Regions from separate parts of the Mucilaginibacter ginsenosidivorax genome, predicted to be linked through region 1. Evidence: riboswitches for the same ligand, from Rfam matches in the RefSeq annotation. Region 1 holds a riboswitch; the other holds the start of a gene.

Evidence for each region. Region 1 has a riboswitch for cobalamin ahead of FSB76_RS29570 (TonB-dependent receptor plug domain-containing protein). Riboswitches for the same ligand answer to the same signal wherever they lie in the genome.
Region 2: linked by a shared signal. The riboswitch ahead of metE (5-methyltetrahydropteroyltriglutamate--homocysteine S-methyltransferase) and the one ahead of FSB76_RS29570 (TonB-dependent receptor plug domain-containing protein) in region 1 are both predicted to bind cobalamin.

Annotation. Positions count from the first base shown of each region.
Region 1 covers NZ_CP042437.1:7,199,312-7,203,936, reverse strand. Annotated here, with positions in the region: gene FSB76_RS29570 (TonB-dependent receptor plug domain-containing protein) at 1-1,853, opposite strand, end outside; cobalamin riboswitch at 1,966-2,162, opposite strand; gene FSB76_RS29565 (tRNA pseudouridine synthase A) at 2,291-3,109, shown strand; gene FSB76_RS29560 (DEAD/DEAH box helicase) at 3,204-4,496, shown strand; gene FSB76_RS29555 (VF530 family protein) at 4,493-4,625, opposite strand, start outside.
Region 2 covers NZ_CP042437.1:984,128-988,752, reverse strand. Annotated here, with positions in the region: gene metE (5-methyltetrahydropteroyltriglutamate--homocysteine S-methyltransferase) at 1-1,686, opposite strand, end outside; cobalamin riboswitch at 1,855-2,056, opposite strand; gene FSB76_RS04025 (phosphatase PAP2 family protein) at 2,553-3,170, opposite strand; gene FSB76_RS04020 (dioxygenase family protein) at 3,355-4,098, shown strand; gene FSB76_RS04015 (hypothetical protein) at 4,111-4,625, shown strand, end outside; gene FSB76_RS04010 (pirin family protein) at 4,625-4,625, shown strand, end outside.

The DNA of each region.
Region 1 (4,625 bases):
TAATCGGATGCCAGGTTATCATTAGTATAATATCGTGAAGATGAAATTACCTGGTTATAATAAACCCCTAAATGGCCACGGTCAACACCTGCGTTGAGCGAAACTGTGTTTTTAGGCGTATAAGGCAACTGGTTAAGGTATACCGAAGATGTAGGGTCGGTTACATTTAGTGCCTGCTGGTACGAATAATTTACAGCCAATGATGCCTTCCAGCCTTCGGCAGGTTTAGCCTGCGTTTTTAAGCCTACATCCAATCCCTTAATATCAACCTTCCCGAAATTCTGGATCGACCGGTTAAAGGCGTCCTTCGGGATAAATACAATCTTATTATCCACATGATTATAATAGGCATCGGCTGTTAAGGTGATGTAATTAAAAAAGCCATTTAATGCCTTTCCATACGTGGCGCCCAGATCAAACTGTTTGGTATACTCCGGTTTTAACGTTGGGTTCCCAATGGCACTGTAATAAAGTTCATCAAACGTAGGGTTGCGGAAAATATATTTATAAAAGGCCCGTATCTGAAAATTTGAGGCTTTTAAGGGCTGAAAGGTAGCCTCAACCGTGGGCGAATAAACATTCTTAGCCGGGGCCGCTGTGCCGTTTTTTACGGTTTCGGTAATATGGGTATTCAGCAAACTTCCCTGCAACTGGAATTTACCGATGCGCAGGTTACTGGCCAATACATTTAACAAGGTGAGCCTGGTTGGATAACTGAAATTGGCCAGGTTTGCATCAAGGTTATTGACCGACAGATCGGCAGCGTAAGATACCTCCCATGCAGTTGTCAGATGGTAAGCCAAAGCCGCCGAAGCATAATATTCATGCTGCGTAAAGCGCTGGTCTAAACGTCCCTCGTTGTTAAAATAATCAGGATCGAGGTAACGGAGATAGTTTTTTGAAACCTTGGCGTTTATTAACACATGTAAAGAATTGCGCCATTGACGTTCATAGCCACTCTGCAAAAAAAAGTCCTGGTTCCAAAGCCGTGTTGCCGATACGGCAGGATTGTAAAGTACAACGGCGCCCGGAATGCCCCGTTCGGCATGATAATAGTTTATGTGTAAATTAAATTTGTTACTATCGGTTTTGGCCCAGTATAAAGCGCCATCAACCTGTTGAGCGCCGATATCGTCATTGCTACGTGTATGGACAGAGTCGGCCCCAACGGCACTGGTTTTATAGCTATACCGGCCGTTAGCATGCTCGGTATAACCATTTACGATAAACGACCAGTTATTATTAACACGTTGTTGCCATTGAAGATATGGGTTTACTAAGCCAAAAGAACCCGCCTTAACACCCGCAGTTAACTGGTAAGGTTTATCCATGCTGAGGTTGGGTTTTACCGTTTTTATGGCCAGTACACTTGATGACGCAAACGAACGCGCAGGCATACAAATACCGGGGGGCTGGCCAATGTAAAGTGAAATTTCCTGTACGTTGTTCAGGTTTAGCTTACTTAGGTCAACCTGGCCATTTTCGGCATCGTTAATTTGTACGCCATCATATAAAACAGCGGTGTGATTAGCACTCAGACCGCGAACCGAGACCGTTTTTAAGCCTCCAACACCACCGTAATCCTTAAGTATAACACCGGCAAAATTACGGATGGCATCGGCAACGTTAAATGCGCTGTAACGTTCAAAATCGCCGGCCGAAACCTGCTGTGTTGGTGTAATGGTTTGAATTTTGGGGATAGCAGACGAAGAAACCGTAACCTCTTTAATTTTTTTTGCGGTGTCTGTTTGAGCATATACATTATCAGTAACAACAACCTGCAGCAAAAAAACCGCTGCCGCTAAAACCGGTGCGGGTAAATGCTTATGAAAACAAAGTAAGTTTTTTTTCATGTTGTTGTACGCAAAGCGTTGACAGCACACACGGAAACAGAGTAGTTTGAAATGAAAATACGCCAATAAACAAGAGCATTCACATCCAAGCTTCAATCCCCGAAAGCTATGAATCGCATTATCGCTCTGGCAGGTCTTCTGACTTACTCCCCTTTCGTTCTGTCTTCCCTGCGCCAGAGCGCAAGTGACTTTGATAGAATGAACTATGGTTATGGAGCTTACAGCTGCGGGACAGTTCCGGATTTACACCGTATTCCCTTTTAATCCTTTATGATATGCTATAAAGGAACCTAAAGCGCTGTAAAGGTAGGTTATGTACGGCAGATACGCAAGTGGCTAAAAGCTATCCGTGTTGGTGTAAAGTCGTCCGTTCAGTCATCCCTGTTCGTTTTTGTATGGCATTACCATAATTTTTGTGGATTTTTGGAGCCAAAATCATGCGCTATTTTTTTCATATCGGTTATCACGGCACACAGTATAGCGGCTGGCAAAAACATGCCGGTGTTGTAAGTGTACAAGCTGTTTTTGAAACCGCTTTAAGCCAAATTTTAAAAACGCCGATAACTGTTAACGGCTGTGGCCGTACCGATGCGCAGGTGCATGCCAGCCAATTTTTTTTCCATATCGATGTAGTAACGGAATGGGATTTCGACCTCCTTTTTCGCCTCAATAAAATACTGCCAGATGATATCGCGGTATTTGACATCATCCCAATGCAGGGACTGCCCCACGCGCGGTTTGATGCCGTGCAACGCTCATATGATTATTTTATTCATACCTATAAAGACCCTTTTTTAAGTGCTTTTAGCGCATTATATCCCGAAACCAACCTCCACATTGATGAAATGAAAAAGGCGGCGGCGTTACTCCCTCTTTATAACGACTACCGTGCCTTTTGTAAAATGCCCGACAGGATTGACCATACCATTTGCAACGTAAGCTCGGCAAGCCTGGCAGTTAGCACTAATGGCGACAGGCTCCGGTTCAACATATCGGCTAACCGGTTTTTAAGCAAAATGATCCGGATCATTATTGGTCGCCTATTGGAGATTGGCCGCGGCGAAATGAGCGTTGATGAATTTGAAAGTCATCTCATCAGCAAACATACGCCCCAAATTATTATCCCGGCATATCCCCAGGGATTGTACCTGTCAAAAGTAACCTATCCTTACCTTGACATTCCCGCCAAACCAACGTTTACAGGCCTGCTCCAAAAGGATGAAAGTGTGGTTTGGCAACCACTATCACATCAATAACTACTCCGGTCTTGACTCTTAACTCTTGATTCTTGACTCTTTTCAAGGAAATTTAGGTAAATTCGCCCTCTTAAATACTTAATAAAGTTCTCAGATGGTGTGGTTTGAAAAATTGAAGCTGAAAAAACAGCTGGTTCGGTCGGTAAATGAAGCTGGTTTTACAAACCCTAAAGAACTGCAATTAAAAACCCTCTCAAGAATTGTAGGCGGCCAGGATCTCATCGCCATTGGTTACGAAGGTAGCGGTAAAACTACCACCTATGTGCTTGGTGTGTTAAACCGCTTTAATTACGCGCCCGAAGGCGTTCCGCGTGTGTTGGTGCTTGTACCCGATAAAGAGGATGTATTTGGCGTGATTGAACAATTTGACCGCCTGAACAAAAATAAATCCATCAAAATTGTGGGCCTTTACGTGGCGCCAGGTATTGAAGCCCAGATGGACGCATTGGCCGACGGTGCCGATATTGTAGTGGCCACTCCCGACAGGGCACGCGCCATTTACCTGAAGCTTGCCCTTAACCTTAACAAGGTTGATATGTTTGTGGTTGATGATGCCGATGAAATGATAAAAAGAGGCTTGCAACTACCTGTTGTCGAACTGGCAAATAGCATTGGCAAAAGTCAGAAACTGGTATTTACCGAAGTAATGCATAGCAAACTGCAAAAAATGCTTGATCCTTTTATGAAGGATCCCGCTATTGTAGAGGTAGAAGCCCTGGCAGAACAACCTTTAGAAACACATCCGCAATTTTTATATAACGTACCCAACTTCGGCACTAAATTAAACCTGCTCAATTTATTTATGTACGATGAAGAACTATTTACCAAAACCGTAGTTTTTGTAAATACACGTGCAACTGCCGATAAAGTTTATAAAAGCTTGCAAACGCGTTTACGTACCGCAGTGGCTTATTTAAACCCCCAGTTTTTTGACAGCCCGGGTTTTAAATCGATAGACGCGTTTAAAGCTGATGAAAAAGCAAGAGTGTTATTAGTATCCAACGAACAGGAAGAAAGCTTTAGCCTGGTCGATATACCATTTATCATCCATTTTGACTTACCGGCAGAAAAGGAATTGTTTATTGATCGTGTGACAAACCATCACCCTGAAAGCGGGAACGAGACAATGGCACTTACTTTTGCCACCGACCTGGAGCTTAGCCAGGTTAAAAAGATTGAGCAAGCTACCGGTAAAAAAATAGCCCTTGCCGAATTACCGGAAGAGCTTATTATTGAAAAAGAGGTAAAAGCAAAAAAAGAACCTAAAGCAAACCCAGATGGACCTATAGTTGGCGCGGCTTTTCATGAAAAAAAAGCTGCCAATTCAAAAACTTATAACTTTAGCTCGGGCCAAAAAGCAAAAATGAACAATAAGCGCAAGCACTAATTTTTTTTGGCAAAGTAGCGGATGTACATATCCTCTACCTTTTTACGTGCCCATGGCGTTTTGCGTAAAAACTTCAGGCTGGATGATATGCTCGGATTATCCAAAAAACAATTAATTCTTATCTGGTAG
Region 2 (4,625 bases), 1.6 Mb from region 1:
GCCGGTTAGCATACCCTTCATCAGCCTATCGGTGTTTTGCTGCGCAAAGCTGCTCCAACGTACCGTCATATCCGCCGGGCGGCTTACATCGCCATAAATAACCGGTGGCTTAACACAGCGGCTGCCGTAGCTTTGCACCCAGCCATTTTTGGTGAACAGGAAGCCGTCTAAACGTTCGCCAAAGTACTCTACCATGTCGTTACGTTCAAATTCACCATGTACCAGTACATCCAGGCCTATCTCTTCCTGCCAGCGGATGGCATCAATAGTGGCTTTTTCTATCTCAGCATCATATTGTTTTTCGGTTAGTTCGCCTTTTTTTAGCCTTGCCCTTAAAGAGCGGATATCATCAGTTTGCGGGAACGATCCTATGGTAGTTGTAGGGTACAGTGGTAATTTAAAGCGTTGCTGCTGAATTTTCTGGCGGGTGATGAATCCGCTTTCGCGCTGTGCATCGGCATCAGTAATGGCCGCCACGCGTTGTTTGATATCCTGCTTATGAATGAGTTTTGAAAGGTTGCGGCTGGTGAGGGCGCGCAGGTTTTCCTGCAGCAGTTCATTATTACCGCCGATGATCTGCGCCAGCTCGTTTATCTCGTTTAGTTTCTGTTTGGCAAAGGCCATCCAGTTTTTTATCTCGGGGATGATGGCAGTTTCCAAGTCCAGGTCGAACGGGGTATGCAGCAGCGAGCAGCTTGGGGCTATCATCACTCTATCGGTACCTAATACAGCAATTGCCTTTTTAATGTGGGTTAACGAGCGTACATAATCGTTTTTCCAGATGTTGCGGCCATCAACAACGCCTAACGATAAACTCAGGCTATCGGGCAATACAGTGAGTACTTTATATAACTGACCGGGCGCACGTACCAAATCAACGTGAATAGCGCTTACCGGCAGTGTTACAGCCAGCTCGGTGTTTTCGTGCAGGCTCTCGAAGTAGGTAGTGAGCAATACTTTAATACCGGGACATTGTTTGTTTATCTCCATATAGGCATAGGCATAGGCCGCTTTTTCCTTGTCAGTAAGGTCAAGCGCCAGGAAGGGCTCATCAAGCTGCACCCAAATAGCCCCATAACTTGCCAGCCGTTTTAATACTTCAATATAAACCGGCACCAGTTTTTTAATCAGGTCTATCTTATCAAAACCGGGTTGTTTTTCTTTACCTAACAAAAGGTAGGTTACCGGGCCAATTAATACCGGTTTTGGTGTGTTGCCGGTGTGTTGTTTGGCCAGTATAAACTCGTCAAAAACCTTTTCGCTAAATAGTTTAAACTGCTGGTTTTGTACAAACTCCGGCACAATGTAGTGATAGTTGGTATCAAACCATTTGGTCATTTCCATGGCTGTAACATCCAGGCCGTCTTTTTGGTAGCCGCGGGCCATTGCAAAATACAGGTCAATTTCGGTATTGGCCTTGTTTTGGGTTAATACCGGGGTGTACCGTTCGGGGATGTTGCCCAGCATAAGCGAGGTATCCAGTACCTGGTCGTAAAAGCTGAAATCGTTACAGGGGATCAGGTCGATACCGGCATCAACCTGGGTTTGCCAGTTTTGCAGGCGAATTTGTCGTGCGGCGGCAAACAAATCGTCGCGGGTAATTTTACCTGCCCAGTACTGTTCACTGGCTTTTTTGAGTTCACGGTGGGCACCTACACGAGGGTACCCGAGATTGTTTTTGAGCATACGCTAAAACGTTTTTGGTTAAACATTAATTTGACTTAATGCTCCTTACGGTTTTCGGTATGCTTTCGGAGTAAAATGGTAATAAAAGGCAAAAGCATAACATACAGGCGTATTACAGCCATGTACATCATTCTTTTTTCTTCGACTACTGCTTCATTGCGCGAAAGCATTGTCTTTTACATAGGGGCAAGTATCCTGGCTTGTAACATTGTTGCCGTCCTTCTCATTCGCGCGGGGGCGAACAATGGACATTGTTAAAGGCAACAACCTTTTCTGTTACTTACAGTTGCGCGACAGCCCGTGATTTACACACGGTTCCTTATTAATCCCTGTGCTTTAAACACCGGGAACCACTCTGCAGAAAAAAAGTAAAGAACTTTATTGGCTGTAAAGATGGGAAAAAATGTGCAGATTTTTGATGTGCAGATTTCAGATGTGCAGGCGATTTTTTGATCTATGACGCATGGCGTTGGCGTCAAAATTGAAAGAAACTAATTCGTGCGAATAAAGTGGCACCCGTAAATCCAATGCGGTAAAAAACAACATAGAAACCGTTTTTTGTGGGTATACAGTACAAATTTACAAGCTTCCTTTTATATTTCAAAACCACTCTTTATTCATGTATAAACAAGTAAAAAAAGATAATTAATTAGAACTTTTCAGCAACAAATACGCTATTTATTGATACAAATAGTGCATTTATTTACACAAAAATAAAATTGAGGTTTTTTGTAAAAAATAAAAAAAACAGCCAGAAAAATCGGGTATCTTAACCTTTAAAACTGCCAGATTCGCTACCGTTTTGTAAGGGGTAAATTAAATACCTTTTTATAAAGCAGGACTAAATTAAAAAATTGCCTAAATCACTACTTTTTCAAAAACAACATCGGCAATGCGCTCGCAGCTCCCAATCCTGCACCGGTAGCTACATCTGTAGGATAATGTACACCCAGGTACATCCTTGAATACGCGGTTGAGCCTGCCCATAAATAAGCCGGGACTATCACATACCACTTGGGGTAAGCGGCCGATAAAGCCGTTGCGGTGGCAAATGATGATGAGCTATGCCCCGACGGAAAAGAGTAGTTTCCGGGACGGTAAACGGGGCTGATATTGATATTCTGGATAAATGGTCGCGGGCGTTTTACCAGCACCTTAATCAGTTGGGTTAATCCGGCAGAGATGGCTGTGCTGCTGGCCACGTATAATGCATTTTGCCGCATCCCTTTATCGTTGCCAATAATACCACCAACCAGCAAACCTGCAGGCACACCAATATTGCCATATTCCAGGTGATTGCTTATAAACAGGAAAAAACCGGTTTGGGCAGGGGTACGGTGCTCCTGTAAATCTATCATGATGGCATCATCAAATCGTGGGGTACGCAACTGGGCAGCGGCGGTGTTAATATGCAGGCATAAAAGCAATTGCCATGGAAGCGCGATGACTAAAAATCTGAAACTTGAATACCCGCGCATTGCCATTTTTGCTTTTATGGATTTGTATTGCCCCAATATAAGGCTATTTACAACGAATTGTTTAGCCGGCTTACCTTTTCATCGACACAAAACTCTCGCTTACCGACACATCATGTGTCACTTTCCTGATACATTTTACTTTTGAATCATTAACCGGCATCACAAAATATAAACTAAAAAGATTAAAATCATGGAACGTAAAAATTTTTTAAAAAGCCTGATGATAGGCGCAGTGTCTACATCTGTATTGGTTGAAGCCTGCAAAAAAGATTCAGTAACAACTACCACCAGCAGTACATCAGGCACCACTTCTTCATCAAGTAGTTCTTCCGGGTCAAGTTCCAGCTCAGGCACCTGCAGCGTTATCGAAACTGAAACCGAGGGGCCTTATCCAACCCATTCACCAGCATCATATGTACGAAGCGATATTACAGGCGACCGTACCGGTTATAAAATGACTGTTAATATCACTGTTAACAACAGCAATAACAGCTGCAATGCCTTATCTGGCGCACTGGTTGATATCTGGCACTGCGATGCCGAAGGTAATTATTCAGAATATGGCGGCAGCGGCACACAATCTACCAATTACACATCGGTACATTTTTTACGTGGCAGGCAAACTACCGATGCTAATGGCCTGGTTTCTTTTACATCCATCTTCCCGGGTTGGTATACCGGCCGTGCCACGCACATTCACGTGCATATATACAATTCGGCAGGCACATCATTAAAAGTTACACAAATAGCTTTTCCTGAAGGAACAGGTACGGCTTTAGCTACTGTGGCAGGCTATAGTAAAGGTATGAGCGGTTATACCTACAACGCTACCGATGGCGTGTTCAGCGATGGTTATACCCTTGAACTGGCTACCATAACCGGCAGCAAAACAGCCGGTTTTGTATTATCTATCAGCATGAGCGTACCTGCTTAACCGTATTATAACATGGATACCCGCGTAATTACACTTTGCTACCGAAAGGTCATCGATATAAACTCAGCCAAACAATGGGATAAAGTGGTGTTTGAGGCATCGTACATGGAATTTAAAATGCAGGCCCAGAACTATAGCCACGGTACCGCTTTTACCAGCTATGCCGACCTGCTAAAACACGTGCCAAACGCGCAAAGGCTTGCCGGTATGGTTACCCCGGCCATAACCGGGTATTTACAGCAATTAGGCGGCATTGTGCCCGATGTGCTTAATAACGTGGGTAAGCGTTTTTTAAAGTTCAATAAATTTCAGTTCGAGATCATCAACTCTGATATCAACGATAAAACCCGGCACCAGGTGGCTGTTAATTTTTATACAGGCACACTGGTTTGGCACGATACCATTGCCGATTTTTTGCTGATAGCCGATTACCGGCCCGAAGCAACCGGCGACGAAGAAGTGCTGAGCAACCTGTTTAAACTGCCGCCATACGTAAACATTCATTCACTCCAAAAATTGCAACAACA